3 regions of the Megasphaera vaginalis (ex Srinivasan et al. 2021) genome follow, and region 3 is predicted to be linked to each of the others. Evidence: riboswitches for the same ligand, from Rfam matches in the RefSeq annotation. Region 3 holds a riboswitch; each other region holds the start of a gene.

Region 1 (6,342 bases), on a different contig from region 3:
GAAACTTTTATCTTTCCTTCACCATGCATCTTGGCATGGCTCTTGCCGAAATTCATCACCCTGCTGCCGCCGCCCTGAGTCTGCTGCATGATGAAAAACCAGACGCCGATGAGGATCAGTATGGGCAACACCGAACTGAGCAGACTGACCCACCAGGCCGGCTGTTCCGGCGGCTTGGCCATGATATTGACTTCAGCTTCACGCAGCGCCGGTATCAAGGCCGTATCACTGGGCGCATAAGACGTGAACGACGTACCGTCTTTCAACTGCCCGACAATAGCATGATCTGCCGTAATTTGAACCGAATCGACCTTGTGCTGTTGCACCTGGTTGATAAAGTTCGTATATGTGATTTCCGACTTATCCGTCCGGGACGTCGTAAACATATCAAAAATGGATACGGCCACGACGATGAGAAGCAAATACAGTCCTACATTTCGAACAAATTTACTCAAAATACTGCTCCTTTCACATTCTTATATTCACACAGCCAAGAAGGCTGATATAGTTTTATCTTACCACACTTCGGAAAAAGCAACAAGAATTATTATTTATTATAAACTTCTTCTTTTAAGATTCCGATGTAGGGCAAATTGCGATAGAAGCCGTTATAATCCAACCCGTAACCGACGACGAACGCATCGGGAACTTCAAAGCCGTTATAATCGACAGTCACATCGGCGATACGGCGTGACGGCTTGCTGAGAATCGTCGCCAGCCTGACGCTTTTTGCCCCTCGGTCTTGCAGCAGCGGCACCAACTTGCTCAACGTCGTTCCCGTATCGATAATATCCTCGACAATCAGAATATCCCGTCCCTCAACTTCACTGTCCAGATCCTTCCGGATTTTAACAAATCCCGACGACGTTGTCGACGAACCGTAACTGGAACAGCTCAAAAAGTCAAATTCGACGGGTACCCGGATATGACGGGATAGATCCGTAAAAAAGGTAACAGCGCCTTTCAAAATACCGCACAGCAAGATCGTCTTGCCTTCATAGTCGGCCGTGATCTGCGCTCCCAGTTCGGCAACGCGTTGTTGGATCTGTTCGGCAGTCAATAATATTTCTTTTACATCTTTATCCATTATACAGTCTCCTCCTGAATCCATCCTCGTATATAGTCCTCTCCCGCAGCGGGAAAATAACGGCTGTTAACGGCATACCCGCAAATCCAGATGATTTCCTGCCCGTTGCAGAGCAAGGGAATCTGATCGCGCCGGGATGCCGGAATTTTCTGATCAATAAAAAACTTCTTAAGCTTCTTCGTACTGCCGTTCTGCAAACAGATATAATCGCCGGGACGCCGATAGCGTAATTGCCAAGCCGTCACAGTTCCGCAGCGCAGCAATACGTTGTCTCGCACGGGCGGCGTAACGGCACCGGCCAGGACGACCTGCCGTTTGCCGAGACGGTAGCTACCCGGTCCGTTAACGGCGACGACAGACGCATCCGACGAAACCGTCGTTTTCCGTCGCGCCACAGGCGGCAAGAAACACAACTCGCGATAAGAGCAGACGACACGGACACCTTTCATGCGAAATTCCTTGCCAGTCGCTTTTGCGGCCAAGGCCAGGATCGTTTCAACCTGTTGAAACGTAATCGGCGTTGCCGTCATCTTACTGACGCCGATACGAATAAGACGGCGACGCATGGCGACGGGCTGCGCCATCAATGCGTCAACGGACAGCGTCCAACCGCCGCTGCCAGGTCGCACGTATTTCCGCCCCAGTGCTGCAGCATAGGCACAAAGAAAATCGTCCTCTCCCTGCATGACCGCCGCCAGTCGATTCAAGTCTTCCGTAACAGCCGGATTGTACTGCCGCAGCAGCGGCAGTAAATCGAGACGCAATCGATTTCGCAAGTAGAATCGCTGAAAGTTGGTCTCGTCAATCTGTACCGGAAGCTTTCTCGCCGCAACGTAGGCTTCAATCTCACGACGCGTTACGCCTAAAAAGGGCCTGATAATGTCCCGATTTCTCGCTCTCATGCCGCAGAGACCTGCGGTGCCGCTGCCGCGCAAAAAATGGTGCAGTACCGTTTCGGCCTGATCATCACGGTGATGCGCGACGGCGATAGCCGCCGCACCGACAGCGGCCGCCGTCTGCCGCAACAGACGGTAGCGCACTTTTCGGCCTGCCGTCTCAATTGATTCACGGGTTGCCGCAGCCAGCTGCGGTACACGAACGCGATGACAATAAAAAGCGCATTCCCGCTCCATTGCTGCTCGCTCAACGACGGCTGCTTCCCGATCGGCTGCGGCCCGAATACCATGGTGAACATAGCAGACAACCAGCCGCAACCGCCATTCCTGCCGCAGCCGGCTGAAAACATCGAGCAGCGCCAACGAGTCGGACCCGCCGGAACAGGCAATAACGATACATTCGTCTCGGTGCAACAAGCCGCTGTCACGGCAATATGCTGCCACTTTACGAACGAAATCCATAGGCACCTCCGTCAAAAAACCATCCGCGCCGCATCGTAAAAAGCTTCTTTGTAAAAAACGCCTTCCAACAGGTCCTTTTCACTGACGGAAAGAACTGTAAAGCCGTAATATTTCATGAAAGAACGCGCGATAATGAGACCGGTCACAATGATTTCGCTCCGCTCCGGCTGCAGTCCGGCGACATGTTTCCGCTCTTCAGGCGCCATTGCCGTCAGCCGGGAAATCTGGAAATTGAGCCGTTCCAGCGAAACGCTGTATCCTTCAATGCGTTTCGGATCATAGCAGGCAAGGCCCAAATCCATGGCTGCCAGCGTCGTCAACGTGCCGCCGACGCCAATCAGGTACTGCGTTTTTACCGGCAACGGCAGCCACGCCGCGTTGCACCGAAGTTCAACGGCTGCTATCTCGGCGGCGGTTGTGAGCACACCTTCTGTCAAACGCACGGCACCGAGAGGATAGCTGTGCGTCGTAAGCATGGCGCCATTTTTACCGACAGTCATTTCACTGCTGCCGCCGCCAATATCGAGCACGGTCACCAATCTTTCCGGAGGCACGGCGGCAGTGGCGCCGCAGAAGCTGAGACTTCCTTCTTCACGACCGGAAACGGTGCGGCAATTCCAGCCGAAACGACAGCGGATTTCAGCCAAAAAAGCCTGCCCGTCTTTGGCTTCCCGAACAGCGCTCGTAGCAACAGCGCAAACAGGAATCCCCGACAGCTGATGCGCCCATCGTTCCAACACGTCAAGCGACGCCTCTCGCCCGGGGGCCCACAAGCGCCCGGTTTTGCCTACATCCTTGCCAAGCCGCGTTGTCACCAACTCTTTAGGAGAAAACTGCCATTGCCCCGATCGATCGAGAAGCCCTTTCATCAGCCTCAAAGAATTGGAGCCAATATCGATAACAGCATAATTCTTGTATTCAGTCATAATCTCTCCGCCTCTATCCGAGATGTCATAAAACAAAAAGAGCATTCCCGCAGGAATACTCCTCTTCACCATATGATTCCCTCAAGCCGTCTATCAATCGGAGCGTCTGGCTCCTCTGCCGCCGCGTTTTGATTCCGTATTCCGCTTCAGATCCATCAGACGTTCGTCGCTGTCTTTCAAAAACTTACTGAGTCGATCTTCAAATGATGCCGGAGCTGCAGAACGGCGATTCTGATCAAAACTGCGATGCTGGCGGATTTCTTTTTTCGGATAAAATTCTTTTTTAGCCGGCGCCGCCTGGGTCTGTTTGATGGATAACCCGATTTTTCCTTTTTCGTCAACAGATAAGACTTTGACATTTACCTTATCCTGAACCTTCAAAAAATCATGGACATCCTTGACATACTCATTGGCAACTTCGGAAATATGAACCAAGCCGACCTTTTTGTCAGATAATTCAATAAATGCACCAAACTTGGTAATGCCCGTTACAATGCCTTCCAGCACACTCCCTACTTCGATTGACATGCTGCTACATGATCCTCCTTAAAAATACGTAGTTAGTATATATCAAGCACATTATACCTACAATAATAAAAAAATTCAATTCCCAATCATAAATTTTCGCATCATTACCGCCGATACGGAATTTCTCCCGGCTTTGCCAGCCCGAATTGTTGCCGCGCCTTATTGGCAATTTCTTCCGGATCAAGCAATTTATCGTGCGCTGTCTGCAACGCCTGATTTTCTTGCTCCAACGCTTCACGTTCCTCTACGGTCCGCTTCATGTCCTGATGAATTACCCAGATCTGATACATCCTGCTGGTCAAAAGAATGCCGCCGAAAATCAAAATAACGACGATCAGCAGTTTATATTTTCTCTGTCCCGTTTTTTTTCTACGATTGCTGCGCCGCCTGCGCTCTGCCACATTGCCAGCCCCTCTCTGCGGATAAAGGAAACCTGTCTTATAAGTATACCGCGATTATCTTCGAAGATAAAGAGGGGCGCGCTCTTTTCCCCCGGCGCGTCAAGAAAACACGGTCTGTTGAGCAAATTCCACCTTGATGACAGTATTGCAAAACGATCGGTTTATCTGTATAATAAACAAGTACTCCAAAATATCTTCAGGGCAGGGTGTAATTCCCGATCGGCGGTATAGTCCGCGAACGTTGTACAGGCGTTGATTTGGTGCAATTCCAAAACCGACAGTATAGTCTGGATGAAAGAAGATATGAGTCGTGTTTTTTGCGCGACCCATGAACTCATCAAACGGCCCTGACGGCTCTTGCAGCCGACAGGGCTCTTATAATGTCAGGAGGTTTTATCATTGGAAAAGCATCAATACAACACCGTAGAAGAAGCGATTGCCGAATTGCAGGCCGGTCATTTGATCATCGTCACAGATGATCCGGATCGTGAAAACGAAGGCGATTTGATTTGCGCCGGTCAATTCTGCACGACAGAAATAATGAATTTTGTCGCCACCTATGGCAAAGGGCTGATCTGCATGCCTGTCAGCCAGGAATACGCCCATCGTCTCGGCCTGTACCCCATGGTCGGCGAAAACACGGATAATCACGAAACGGCATTCACCGTTTCGATTGATCACAAAGATACGACAACAGGTATTTCCGCCGTCGAGCGGGCGTTGACAGTTCGCAAATGTGCCGACGAAACGGCTCGCCCGGAAGATTTTCGACGTCCCGGACACATGTTCCCTCTCATCGCCAAAAAAGGCGGCGTTTTGGCCCGCAGCGGCCATACGGAAGCGACCGTCGATTTGATGCGGCTGGCAGGTCTGAAACAGGTCGGTATTTGCTGCGAGATCATGGCCGACAACGGTACGATGATGCAGACCCCGGATCTGTGGAAATTGGCCGACGAATATAAGTTGAAATTCATTACCATCCATGATCTTCAGAACTACTGCCGCCGTCACGACAAACATGTCAGTCGCGAAGCGGAAGCAAAAATGCCGACAAAATTCGGAAAATTCCGTATTTTCGGCTACGTCAACGATTTGACCGGCGAACATCACGTGGCCATGGTCAAAGGCGAGATCGGCGACGGAAAAGACTTGCTCTGCCGCGTTCACTCCGAATGTCTGACAGGCGATGTCTTCGGTTCGCAGCGCTGTGACTGCGGTGAACAGTTAGCGGCCGCCATGCACCAGATAGATAAAGAAGGCCGCGGCATTCTCCTGTACATGCGTCAGGAAGGGCGCGGTATCGGCTTGATTAACAAACTGAAGGCCTACATGCTGCAAGAACAAGGTTATGATACGGTAGAAGCCAACGAAAAGTTGGGCTTCGCTCCGGATCTGCGTGAATATTGGATCGGCGCGCAAATTCTGCAGGATTTGGGAGCAAAAGAAATTCGCCTTCTGACCAATAATCCGTTAAAAGTATACGGACTGGAAGGATTCGGCGTTGAAATCACCGAACGTGTTCCGATCGAAATGCGGCCGCAGGAGTTCGATGAATTTTATTTGGAAACAAAGAAAAACAAAATGGGGCACATTCTTCCTCACTTAAAATAAAAGAAATATAGCTGCCTTTTCGGCAGCTATATTTCTTTTAACGTAAATTTTTCTTTTTTGTAATCAATCAGCCCTTCCGCTTTCATACGACTCAACTCGGACGACATGGCACTGCGATCTACGGATAAAAAATCTGCCAACTGCTGCCGGTTAAAATCGATACGGAACGTAGCCGATCGTCTGCTGCGAGCCTCGTCAGACAGATAGGCCATCAGCTTCTGACGCGTCGAGCGCTGTGATATATAGCGTATTTTGCGAGTCAAAATCAGATTTTTCTGCGCCATCAGCGCCAATAAATTGCTCACAAATTGTCCCTGCTGCGGTGTCAGCACGACACCGCCATGCAATATTTTGGTCACGTCGACAAAGATGATTTCCGCGTCTTCCGTGACGATAACGTCCACTTCCGATTGCGCATCAGGTAATGCGGC
Region 2 (6,342 bases), on a different contig from region 3:
TGGGTTGACCGAATGCCGCCGCCGCGGCAGGATGAAGGCGAAGGTCGTCGTCGGCGATATTGTTGAAATCACGGAACTGGGGAACGGAAAGGGCGTAGTGGAAGCCGTTTTGCCGCGGCGGAACGCTTTGCGCCGTCCGGCTGTCGCCAATATCGATCAGATGGTGATCATTATGGCGGCCCGGTCGCCGGATCCGAATCGATTTTTGGTCGACAAGATGCTTATGACCTGTGAATATGACCATATTCACCCGAAACTCTGTTTCAACAAGTGTGATCTGGATCGGCAGCAGGCGGAACGATATGCCGCTTTTTACCGAAAATGCGGCTATGAAGTCTATCTGGCTTCCGCTCATTCCGGTGAAGGCCTTGCGGCTTTGCGCGCCATACTGCCGCGGCAGATGACGGCCTTTGCCGGGCCGTCCGGTGTCGGCAAATCGAGTCTCCTGGCGCGTTTGCTCGGCCGCAGTGACCTGTCCGTCGGCGCGGTCAGTGAAAAAATCGGGCGCGGTCGTCATACGACACGTCATTCGGAGATTATGGAATTGTCGCCGGACACTTTTGTCGTCGATACGCCCGGCTTCAGCGCCCTCGATTTCGAACATCTGGCGGAAACGGAAGTGATCGGACTTTTTCCCGATCTGGCCGCCTATGCGGGGCAGTGCCGTTTTTCGTCGTGCCGCCATCTGACGGAGCCGGATTGTTCCGTCAAGGCCGCCTTAGCGGACGGGTTGATTCAGCCGGAGCGCTATGAAACATACTGTAAGATCATGACTTCTCTCAAAGAAAGGAAATGACGGTAATGATATACATCGGACCTTCTGTTTTATCTGCCGACTTCTCACGCTTGGCCGAAGAGATCAAGGACGTGGAAGCCAAAGGGGCGGACTATATTCATCTCGATCTGATGGATGGCCATTTCGTTCCCAATCTGACCTTCGGCGTGCCGGTTATCGCCAAGTTGCGGAATTGTACGACACTGCCGCTCGACGCTCATCTCATGGTGGAGCATCCGGAAACGTACGTTGACGGTTTGGCCAAGGTTGGCGTGACGTACGTAACTGTTCATCAGGAGGCCTGTCCTCATCTGGATCGTCTTTTGCAGCAGATTCACGAAGCCGGCATGAAAGCCGGCGCGGCCCTGAACCCGGCGACGCCGGTAGCAACCTTGCAGTGCGTGGCGCCGCTTCTCGACATGATCCTGATCATGAGCGTCAATCCCGGATTCGGCGGTCAGCGGTTCATTCCGTACACCCTCGCCAAGATCAAGGAGGCCGGAGATCTTCTGGCGGCAGTCGGCAATAAAACGGCTGTTATTGAAGTCGACGGCGGCGTTAATGCGGATACGGCCGCTGCCGTAAAAGCCGCCGGCGCGACCTTCCTCGTTGCAGGCAGCGCCGTTTTCGGCGCCGCAGACAGGCGGGCCGCCATTGCTGCGCTGCGGTAATACTTGTCATGCGTATGCCTTTATGATATAATTCTTCTGTAAATACTATACGTATCATATAGTCTTTGGGGCAAGGTGCGAAAGCGACGCTTTCAATTCCTGACCGGCGGTCATAGTCCGCTAACCTCCTTCGGAGGTTGAACCGATGCGATTTCGGTACCGACAGTACAGTCTGGATGGAAAAAGACGGCAGGCTTGTTTTTGTTGTGCTTAAAAGGCTATTGGAACAGCTCCCAATAGCCTTTTTTTATATGATACCGAAAGGAAGGAACGTGTTGGAACCGATAGAATACATGAGAGAAGCACTGGCTCTGGCAAGGCTCGGACTCGGCTACACGACGCCCAATCCGGCTGTCGGCTGTGTTCTCGTCAAGGACGGCAGGATCGTCGGAAAGGGGTACCATCATCAGGCCGGCACGCCGCATGCTGAGGTTTGGGCTCTGCGTGAAGCAGGTGAAGCCGCCAATGGTGCAACTGCTTACGTGACCTTGGAACCGTGTTCCCATTACGGCAGGACGCTGCCGTGCGCCAAGACGCTGGCCGAACACGGCATTGCCAAGGTATACATGGCCATGCTGGATCCCAATCCTCTTGTAGCCGGTAAAGGGGCCGCCATTCTGCGGCAGGCCGGCATTCCCGTAGAGATCGGCCTGTTATCGGGAGAAGCGGCGCAGCTGAACGAAGTTTTCATCAAGAACATGCTTGTCGAAAAGCCTTTTATCGCCGTGAAGCTGGCGCAGAGTCTCGACGGTTGCACGGCGTCACGGACGGGGCGGTCGCAGTGGATTACGAATGACTGGGCGCGGTCGCACGGGCATTATCTCCGCTCGACTTACGACGCGATCCTCGTCGGCATTCACACGGTGGAAACCGACAATCCTCTGTTGACGAGCCGCATCAGGCGGGACGATCACGACGCGCCGCATCAGCCGATCCGTGTCGTTCTCGATACAAAGGGGCGAATCCCCCTGAAGTCGTTAGTCGTTACCGACAAGACGACGACGACGATCGTCGTGACGACTTTCTTATGTCCCGTCGAAAAGATGCGGGCTTTGAAGCGGGCAGGTGTCAAAATTCTGCTGGCGCCGCTTCACGACGGAAAATGCGTCGATTTGCCGGCGGCCTTGAACTTGTTGTATCGGGAAGAAGGCATTAGGAGCATTCTCGTAGAGGGCGGCAGTACTATTCACGGCAGTTTCTTCGATCATAAACTGGTCGACAAGGTGTATGCCTTTATCGGCAATAAAGTAATCGGCGGTGCGAAGGCGACGACAGCGGTCGGCGGCATGGGTGTCGACAGCCTTGACGAATGTATGACGCTTACGTATGAAAATGCCGAGATTCATGACGGGAATATCCTGATTACGGCGTATAACGCGGAACGGGAGGGAACGTATGTTCACTGGAATCATTGAGGAATTGGGAACTGTCGGCGCCATGGACCGCAAGGCCGATTCCATTCGGCTGACTGTTGAAGCGAAGAAGGTGCTGGAAGGAACGCAGATCGGCGACAGCATTGCCGTCAACGGCGTCTGCCTGACAGTTACGACGATGACGGCGTCTTCTTTTACTGCCGACGTCATGCACGAAACGATGCGCCGTTCGTCGCTGCGCGACATCCGCAGCGGTTCGCAGGTGAATCTGGAACGGGCCTTGCAGCTCGGCAGTCGTTTGGGCGGACATATCGTCAGCGGCCATATCGACAGTATGGGCCGCATACAGCGAATCGCTACGGACGGCATTGCCCGCGTGCTGACGATCGCCATTGAAAAGGAACTGTCACCCTTCATTGTCGAGAAAGGTTCCATTGCTATCGACGGTATCAGCCTGACCGTTGCCGCTGTTTCCGCCGAGGCGTTTACCGTTTCCGTCATTCCCCACACCATGGCGAATACGACATTGCTCACGAAAAAAGTCGGCGCCGTCGTCAATCTGGAAACGGACATGATCGGCAAATACGTCCATAATTTTACAGCGGACTATACGGCGCGGGGTAAGGGCAAGCTGTCGCTGCAGTCACTGCTGGAAAATGGTTTTTAAGAGTTAACTCTCTGACAATACATACATAAACGATAAAGATAGGAGCGTGTACACTATGGCACACATCAAAGAAGGTAATTTACTCGGTCAAGGCTTAAAGATGGGCATTGTCGTCGCCCGTTTCAACGAATTCATCGGCAGCCGTCTTCTCGGCGGCGCTTATGACGCTTTTCACCGTCACGGCGTGAACGATGACGATATTACGACGGCATGGGTTCCCGGCTCGTTCGAGATCCCCCTGGTAGCGCAGAAAATGGCCGAATCAGGCAAGTATGACGCCGTCATCTGCCTCGGCGCCGTCATTCGCGGTGCCACGAGCCACTATGACCTCGTTTGCAATGAAGCAGCCAAGGGCATTGCCCAAGCGTCTCTAAAGACGGGCGTCCCCGTTCTCTTCGGCGTGATTACGACGGAAAATATCGAACAAGCCGTAGAACGGGCCGGCACAAAGGCGGGAAACAAGGGCTTCGACGTAGCCACGGCAGCCATTGAAATGGCAAATTTATTGAAAGAAATTTAAGATACGATCATGCAATAACGCTCCGGCTCAGAACAATTGGGTCGGAGCGTTATTGCATAATTATACGTATTTTGATTATACTATGAAAACTGAATGAAAAGAAATCGGAAATGAACTTCCTGTAACGGCTTAACGTACAGAACGGCGTGAAAACGCCGGCCTTTCTTTACTGTATTTTTACTCTACATTGTAAGAAGAAATGTGCTATACTTTATAAATCAATAAACAAATGAATTCGAAGCCTTTTACAAATGCTCTTCGGTTTTGGTCTTTTCATGTGGTATCATACGTGTTAAAATTAAATAAATTTATGTATTAATATAAGAATTTATTCTATCTCTGATTATTGATCAGTTTATTGTTTTTAAGGATAAGAGGACAATGAGAAAATATTTACTGCCGTTCTTTTTATTATCTTTGGATATATTATCCATTTTATTTGTTGCTTTTTTTTCCCTTTATTTGCGCTTTGACAACGTTTTAGATAATCCCTACTCGTTAATTGTTGTCCACCTTTTACCGGCAATCGTGGTAGCTTACGTGTTGCCACTGCTGATATTTCGGCTGTATACGCGTATGTGGCGTTACTTGGGCCTTCATGAGATAAAAGATATTATTTTAGCATCTTCGCTGGGGGTAGCTTTTTTTTGGTGTATCGTTTCTGCATTTGGATATATTCTGCCTCGCTCTTATTTTTTGATTTCTTTTATTCTTATTGTTGGGGTTATTTGTTTTGAACGAGTTATACTTCACTATATTATTCTCCATGAAGTGAGGCACATGTTGGCCGCTAGCAGCATCGCCCATATTCCTGTTTTAATCATAGGAGCAGGGGATGCAGGGAATATGTTAGCCAGAGAACTTGCGTACTATCATAGCGGCAACAGAGAGGTAAGCGGATTTATTGACGATGATCCGAATAAACAGGGCATGTTTATTCAGGGGAAAAAAGTATTGGGAACAAGGAGTGATATTTCCCGTATTGTAAATGAAAATAATATACGGGAAATAATTATTGCTATGCCTTCTGCAAAGACAAAGACAATTCGAGAAATAACCGATGTTTGTGTTCGTGAAAAGCAATGTAAGTTGACAATTTTGCCGGGAATATACCAGTTTCTGAATGGCGATATTTCTGTTTCCAATTTGCGCCCTGTATCAGTAGAAGATTTGTTGGAGAGAGAACCGGTTCAATTGGATTTTAAGAAAATTGCTGCATATTTAGAGAACAAACGTGTGCTTGTTACCGGTGCAGGCGGTTCCATTGGCTCCGAAATTTGTCGTCAAATTATGCGTATGAATCCGCAATAACTCATTTTAGCAGGACATGGAGAAAACAGTATTTATCTTATTTATCAAGAGTTGTCCAAATTATATGGCAAGAATAGACTGATACCGGCTATTATCAGTATTCGTGATAAAGAAGAATTAAGACGCTTGTTTGAAGAACATCGTCCGCAAGTTGTTTTTCATGCTGCGGCACATAAACATGTACCTCTTATGGAACGACAGCCTCGGGCGGCTATTTCTAACAACGTTTACGGCACAAGAAACGTGGCGGTAGTTGCCGGAGAGTATGGCGTGGAAAAATTTGTTATGATCTCAACCGATAAGGCGGTAAACCCGACGAGTGTTATGGGGGCAACGAAGCAGGTTGCAGAAAAAGTTATTCGTGTTATGAACGGACATTATAAAACAGAATATGTAACAGTTCGTTTTGGTAATGTCCTTGGTAGCCGCGGCAGTGTTGTACCTTTGTTTAAAAAGCAAATCGCAGCGGGCGGACCAGTTACCGTAACACATCCTGAAATGACTCGGTATTTTATGACGATACCGGAGGCGAGTCAGTTGGTGTTGGAAGCAGGCGCTATCGGTAAGGGAGGGGGGGTGTTTTTATTGGATATGGGTGAACCTGTTAAGATCATGGATTTGGCGAAAAATATGATTCGTTTGTCCGGTTATGAAGAGGGCAAAGATATAGAAATCAAGATTACGGGACTGCGCCCTGGAGAAAAGTTATATGAAGAGTTGTTGACAAAAGAAGAAGGAGTGGAAAAAACTCAATATGAAAAAATTTACGAAGCTCCTTTGGAAGAAGTAAATGGAAAGTGGCTGTTTGAAAAGATAGAATCTTTTGGCCAGTGTAATACGGGGGAAGATATTATTCATGTTTTACAAGAAATCATTCCTACTTACAACCCTAATCATACGCCCGATAATCGAAATCTATTGCAAAACTTTGAAGAAATTTGATGTGGGAAATCGCTAAAGGCAGAATATAACGCTGAAGAGGTATTTTTATCATGATAGATTTGCATTCACATATTTTGTATACT
Region 3 (6,342 bases):
CGCGCGTCGAGCTGCACCTGCATACGGTCATGAGCGACATGGATGCCCTGATTACGGTCAAGCAGCTGATCAAGACCGTAAAGAAATGGGGTCATCCGGCTGTTGCCGTTACCGATCACGGCGTCGTGCAGTCTTTTCCGCTGCTGCAGGAGATCTCACGGGACAAGACGAACGGTGTCAAGGTCATTTACGGTATGGAAGGATATCTTTTTGATGAAAAAATTGATGAATCCTACCATATCATCATTTTGGCGAAGAACCAGATCGGTATTCGCAATCTGTACAAATTGGTAAGCATATCGCACTTGAAATACATCTATCGCGGCCGGCCGCGCCTTCCGCGGGCCGTCCTCAACGAATACCGCGAAGGATTGATCTTCGGTTCGGCCTGTGAGGCCGGTGAGCTGGTTCGCTCACTGGTGCAGAAGAAGCTGCCCTACGAGGAACTGAAACGGATCGCCGCCTATTATGATTATCTCGAGATCCAGCCGCTGACGAACAACCAGTTCCTGATTCGTGAAGGCTTCGTCGATACCGATGAAGAGCTGCGCGACATTAACCGGACCATTATTCGTCTCGGCGACGATCTCGGCAAGCTGACGGTCGCGACGTGCGACGCTCACTTCCTGAACCCGGAAGATAAGATTTACAGGGAGATCATGATGACCGGCAAGGGCTTCAAGGACGCGCAGTTTCAGCCCGATCTGTACTTGCGGACGACAGACGAAATGTTGGCGGAATTTTCCTATTTGGGCGCGGAACGGGCGCGGGAGGTCGTCATTACGAATCCGAACCGGATCAACGAGATGATCGACGATGTCAAGCCGGTGCCGAAGGAAACGTTGTATTTTCCGCAAATTACGGGATCTTCGGAAGCGTTGAAGACGATGTGCTATGCCAAAGCCCATCAGATTTACGGTGAGCCGCTGCCGCAGATCGTCGCCGATCGCCTGACGGAAGAGTTCACCTCCATTTTGGGGCACGGGTTCGGCGTTTTGTACTATATCGCCCACAAGCTGGTCAAGCATTCCAATGACGACGGCTATCTCGTCGGTTCGCGGGGATCCGTCGGGTCTTCTTTCGTGGCGACGATGTCGGATATTACGGAAGTCAATCCGCTGCCGCCGCACTATGTTTGCCCCCATTGCCGGTACAGCGAATTTTTTACCGACGGGTCCGTCGGCGGCGGTTTCGACCTGCCTGATAAAGCGTGCCCGGTCTGCGGCGAAGCGCTGCACAAAGACGGCCACAATATTCCTTTCGCCATTTTCCTCGGGTTTGACGGCGACAAGGTTCCCGATATCGATTTGAATTTCTCCGGTGAATATCATCCGAAAGCGCATAAGTATACGGAAGAACTGTTCGGCAAGGACAATGTTTTCCGCGCCGGCACGATTGGCGCCATTAAGGATAAGACGGCTTACGGCTATGTCATGAAGTGGGCTGAGGCGCGCGGCATCAAGGTCAATGAGGCCTATGTCAACAGCCTGGTCAACGGCTGCACGGGCATCAAGAATACGACGGGGCAGCATCCCGGCGGCGTCATGGTTATTCCGCGCGATATGGATATACATCATTTTACGCCGGTTCAATATCCGGCCAACAAAAAGGACAGCGGCATCATTACGACGCATTTCGATTATCATTCCATCGAAGGACGTCTGGTCAAGCTGGATATTCTCGGACACGATGATCCGACCGTTATCCGCATGCTCGAGGATCTGACGGGAGTCGACGCGACGACGATTCCCTTTGATGATCCGGCGACGATGAGTCTTTTCAGTTCGACGAAGGCCCTGGGCCTGACGCCGGAAGAGTTGGGTTCCGAAGTCGGCAGCTTCGGCATTCCCGAATTCGGCACGCCCTTCGTACGGCAAATGCTGGTTGACACGAAACCGCAGACCTTTTCAGGCCTGGTGCGAATCTCCGGTTTTTCCCACGGCACCGACGTCTGGTTGAACAACGCGCAGGATTTGATCCGCTCGAAAACGGTGGAATTGAAAGAAGCCGTATCGACGCGCGACGATATCATGAACTATCTGATCGAGCACGGCATCAAGCCGAAGACGAGTTTCAAAGTCATGGAAAATGTCCGAAAAGGGAAGGGCATCGATAAACTCGATAAGCTGGGCAAAAAGAATACGGACTACGAAGGCGAACTGAAAGCCGGCGGCATACCGCAGTGGTTCATCGAGTCGTGTCAGAAGATCGGCTATCTGTTTCCCCGCGCCCATGCCGTCGCTTACGTCATGATGGCCTTCCGTATCGCCTGGTACAAGATCAACTATCCCTTAGCGTATTACGCGGCGTATTTCACGATTCGCGCCAAGGCGTTCAATTTGCCGGTTATGACCGGCGGCCTGGAAACGCAGCGCCATAAGATGAAGACCATTGCCCAGCAGGGGAAGGACGCGTCCAAGATTGATCAGGATCTCTATTCGGCGTTGGAACTTGCCGTTGAAATGAGTCTGCGCGGCTACGCCTTTTTGAACGTCGATATCAGCAAATCGGCGGCGACGAAATTTACGATTTGCGACGGTAAAATATTGCCGCCGTTTACGGCAATAGACGGGTTGGGAGAAAATGTCGCCGAACAGATTGTCACGGCCCGCCGGGAAGCGCCGTTCACGTCCAAGGCCGATCTGAAGCTGCGCGGCAAGGTCTCGCAGTCGCTGATCGAAACGATGACGGAATACGGCTGCCTCGGCGATATGGCGGAAGATGAACAGTATGATCTTTTTGCCATGTAATGTTTTTGTATGGATAGCTGTTTTTTGTCGACAATCTCTGAGATTTGTCTTATAATGTAAAAAAACTTTAATTTGATGAAGAGGAACAGTGATGCGCCATGAGCAGTAACGAACGGTTGAAAGATCATCTCCATGACCAGCTTTTTGAAGCGATTCTCGAATTGCGGGATTTGGAGGAGTGCTACGAATTTTTTGAAGATATCTGCACGATTCAGGAAATGAAAGCCATTTCGGCGCGACTGGAAGTGGCCCGCATGTTGAAAGGCGGAGAAATTTATGAAGATATCGTCAAGAAGACCGGCGCCAGTACGGCGACGATCAGCCGCATCAAACGCTGCCTGATGTACGGCAGCGGCGGTTACGGCAAGATCCTCGACAGGTTGGCGGAGAAAGAGGCAAAGATCGTCTGAAACTGATCCTGGGGCTTACAATTCCGTCTTGTCTCTGACAGGCGATAGTATATACACGTAGTTGATTTTGCTGAACAACAGGAGGTACTTATGAAACAACTTATGGAAGAATTCAAAGCGTTTGTTTTGCGCGGCAATGTTATCGACATGGCTGTCGGCGTCGTCATCGGCGCGGCATTCGGCAAGATCGTCGCTTCGCTGATTGCCAATATCATCATGCCGCCTTTGGGGCTGATTCTCGGCGGCGTCGATTTTTCGAACTTATTCATTTCTCTCGGCAGCAAACATGTCGAAACGCTGGCGGAAGCGCAGGCACAAGGCGTTCCCGTCATCGCTTACGGGTTATTCATCAATACGGTCGTTGAATTTTTAATTATCGCCTTTGCGATTTTCGTGGTTATTTCCCAGATCAACCGACTCTCGAAGAAAGAAGAAGAAGATGCTCCGGAACCGCGTCTCTGCCCTTATTGCAAACAGCCCGTAGCCGATGACGCGACACGCTGTCCGCATTGCACGAGTCAATTATAAGCAGGTCCGCGCTGATGAAGTCTAAAATTGATATCACCGTATTCGATAACGGCGAGGCGGCGATCATGAAGGCTTCGCTGACAGGCGAGCTTTGGGCCGATTATCAGGCCTTCGCGCGCTTGGCGGCAAAACGAAGAGAGAAGAACCGATTCCATGCAGAGAAGGCAGCACGCCGTTATGAACGTGTTGCTTCTTTGTCTCTCTTCGCCTTTTATGAAACGGTGCTGCACCGCTGGCTGCCGCACTTTGCCGAACAAGTAGACGTGCAGGCTTTCATTGACAAGCCGTTGGCGGAAAAATCGCGAATCGTCCTGCTGCAAGTGTTTCCCGACGCCGGTAAGGATCAGGAGTTTGCGCATCTGTGGGCGATCCTGGAGCGATACGATCTGCATAACGGCGCTTGGCTGGATGCGCTGACGGGCGAGACGCTCCTCGATATTGCGCAGTCGATGGATGCTTTTCTGTCTTGTATCGAGCAAAAAAGCGGCTTGCAGCGTTTTCCTGCTTGTGAGGCGTCGACGGATACGCTCGTTTCCAAATTGAGCAGCTTTTTTTTCCATCGTGTCAAGTAAATCCTTCTTGCATTTTTTTAGCTCTCCCTGTATCATGAAGGGAAGAAAACAAATCGAATATAAAATCGTCTTTGGGGCAAGGTGAGAAGGGGCTTCCTTCATATTCCTGACCGGCGGTACAGTCCGCAAGCTCTGAAAAGAGTTGAATCGATGCAATTTCGATACCGACAGTTACAGTCTGGATGGGAAAAGACGGCTGCAGGGCCTGTTTGCCTTGCCTTGTTTCCCATGCAAAGACTGGTTTTTCCGGTCTTTTTTTCTTTGTGCCGAAGGCGTAAGGAGGCAATGATGGAGAAAAATTATTATCTCGGTTTTGATGCCGGCACGCAAAGCGTGAAAGTTGCCGTCTATGACGGGCAGATGAATTGCGTAGCCATGGACACGGCGAAGACGACGCTGTCTTATCCGCAGCCCGGCTGGGTGGAGATGGATATTGACGAGTACTATCGGCTGATCAAGCAGTGCATGCGTTCGTGCAGTTATCAGATGCGGCAGAAGCATTTATCCGTCAAGTCGGTACGGGCCATCATGGGCGACGGGATCATTTGCGGCATCGCCGGCATTGACGCCGCCGGAAATCCCGTTACGCCGTATGTCAATTATCTTGACAGCCGTACGGCAGATGATGTCGAACGGCTAAAGGCGCAGGGACTGCGGATCTGGGCTGAAGAGACGGGCAATGCCGAACCGAGCGTCATGTTTCCGGCCATGTTTGCGCGCTGGTTTCTGAAACATGTGCCGGCTTTTGCCGCCAAAGGCGTTAAATTCGTTCATAATTGCCCGTATGTTCTGCTGCACCTCGCCGGACTCGGCGGGAACGACGCCTTTATCGACTGGGGCACGCTTTCGGGCTGGGGATTGGGCTATCATGTAATGCAAAAGGAATGGTCGCCGCGGCAGTTGGAAATTCTCGGCATTGACGCGGCCTATTTGCCGCGCATTGTAAAACCGTGGGATATTATCGGCTCTTTGTGCGAAAAGGATGCCGAAGAAACGGGCTTTCCCGCCGGCATTCCCATCTGCGCCGGCGCCGGCGATACGATGGAATCCATGATGGGCAGCGGTATTCTCGAAGCCGGGCGCGGCGTTGACGTAGCCGGCACGTGCGCCATGTTCTGCGTGTCGACAGACGGCATCATTCCCGCTCTTTCCGTTCCCGGCAGCGGACTGATCTTCAATTCCGGAACGCTGGAAAACACGTATTTCTATTGGGGCTTCGTCCGGACCGGCGGTCTGGCGCTTCGCTGGTTCAAGGACAGCGTTTGTCGAAAGCAGAGCGATGAGTATTACGGTACGCTCGACGAATTGGCACGCCGTCATCCCGCCGGCTGCGACGGCGCGTTTTTTATCCCCTATTTGACCGGCGGCAACGGCGATTACCCGGATGTGCGCGGCGTCTTTTCCGGTTTGACGCTCGATTCCGATCAAGGCGCCATGTGGCGGTGTGTCCTCGAAGGGATCGGCTACAATTATCTGGAAATTACCGAACGTTACCGCAACGCCGGCATCGACTTGTCGCAGCTTACGGTCACGGAAGGCGGCAGCCGTGACGCGCTTTGGAATCAGATCAAGGCCGATATGTTGGCGACGGAAGTCGTTACGCTGGAAGTGGCCGGCGGCGCCGTGCCGACCAATTGCCTGGTAGCGGCGTACAGCCAAGGCGATGTGACCGATTTGAAAGAAGCCTTGCAAACGAATTTTATCGTCAAAGATACTTTCTCTCCTCAGCAGTCTGTAACGGACTATTATCAGCAACAGTATGGACGGAGGAAAAAGCTGTTGGAAGCGCTGCAGGAAAGCGGCATATAAGCGCGGAAAGGCCGGATTATCCGGCCTTTTTTATTTGTCATATTGTGAAAAAGGGTGTAATGTTTTCGCTCTTAGTGTCTCAAAAAAGACTTTGCGTTAGTAATAATTCCAGAAACGTATAATTGAAAGTCATAGGAATTCATACAGGGCAGCGAAAAATATATATGCGGATATGGGTTTTAATGAAATATACACCCCATATGTAGTGGATTTTTTCACAGGAAGTGATATACTAGGAGTATAAGCAATGCATCTGATTTTTAATTTGCGTGC

Evidence for each region. Region 3 has a riboswitch for FMN ahead of HMPREF1250_RS01950 (FGGY-family carbohydrate kinase). Riboswitches for the same ligand answer to the same signal wherever they lie in the genome.
Region 1: linked by a shared signal. The riboswitch ahead of HMPREF1250_RS10665 (bifunctional 3,4-dihydroxy-2-butanone-4-phosphate synthase/GTP cyclohydrolase II) and the one ahead of HMPREF1250_RS01950 (FGGY-family carbohydrate kinase) in region 3 are both predicted to bind FMN.
Region 2: linked by a shared signal. The riboswitch ahead of ribD (bifunctional diaminohydroxyphosphoribosylaminopyrimidine deaminase/5-amino-6-(5-phosphoribosylamino)uracil reductase RibD) and the one ahead of HMPREF1250_RS01950 (FGGY-family carbohydrate kinase) in region 3 are both predicted to bind FMN.

What each region holds. Positions count from the first base shown of each region.
Region 1 covers NZ_AWXA01000062.1:115,663-122,004, reverse strand. Annotated here, with positions in the region: gene ftsH (ATP-dependent zinc metalloprotease FtsH) at 1-386, opposite strand, end outside; gene hpt (hypoxanthine phosphoribosyltransferase) at 548-1,087, opposite strand; gene tilS (tRNA lysidine(34) synthetase TilS) at 1,087-2,445, opposite strand; gene HMPREF1250_RS10680 (phosphatase) at 2,457-3,371, opposite strand; gene HMPREF1250_RS10675 (S1 domain-containing RNA-binding protein) at 3,465-3,899, opposite strand; gene HMPREF1250_RS10670 (FtsB family cell division protein) at 4,004-4,300, opposite strand; FMN riboswitch at 4,489-4,607, shown strand; gene HMPREF1250_RS10665 (bifunctional 3,4-dihydroxy-2-butanone-4-phosphate synthase/GTP cyclohydrolase II) at 4,700-5,911, shown strand; gene HMPREF1250_RS10660 (Crp/Fnr family transcriptional regulator) at 5,938-6,342, opposite strand, start outside.
Region 2 covers NZ_AWXA01000025.1:44,993-51,334, forward strand. Annotated here, with positions in the region: gene rsgA (ribosome small subunit-dependent GTPase A) at 1-796, shown strand, start outside; gene rpe (ribulose-phosphate 3-epimerase) at 802-1,446, shown strand; FMN riboswitch at 1,504-1,638, shown strand; gene ribD (bifunctional diaminohydroxyphosphoribosylaminopyrimidine deaminase/5-amino-6-(5-phosphoribosylamino)uracil reductase RibD) at 1,719-2,861, shown strand; gene HMPREF1250_RS04635 (riboflavin synthase) at 2,842-3,486, shown strand; gene ribE (6,7-dimethyl-8-ribityllumazine synthase) at 3,542-4,006, shown strand; partial or broken gene HMPREF1250_RS04645 (polysaccharide biosynthesis protein) at 4,583-6,259, shown strand; gene HMPREF1250_RS04650 (tyrosine-protein phosphatase) at 6,310-6,342, shown strand, end outside.
Region 3 covers NZ_AWXA01000007.1:151,182-157,523, forward strand. Annotated here, with positions in the region: gene HMPREF1250_RS01930 (PolC-type DNA polymerase III) at 1-2,750, shown strand, start outside; gene HMPREF1250_RS01935 (YerC/YecD family TrpR-related protein) at 2,849-3,160, shown strand; gene mscL (large conductance mechanosensitive channel protein MscL) at 3,251-3,688, shown strand; gene HMPREF1250_RS01945 (hypothetical protein) at 3,703-4,260, shown strand; FMN riboswitch at 4,324-4,458, shown strand; gene HMPREF1250_RS01950 (FGGY-family carbohydrate kinase) at 4,546-6,069, shown strand.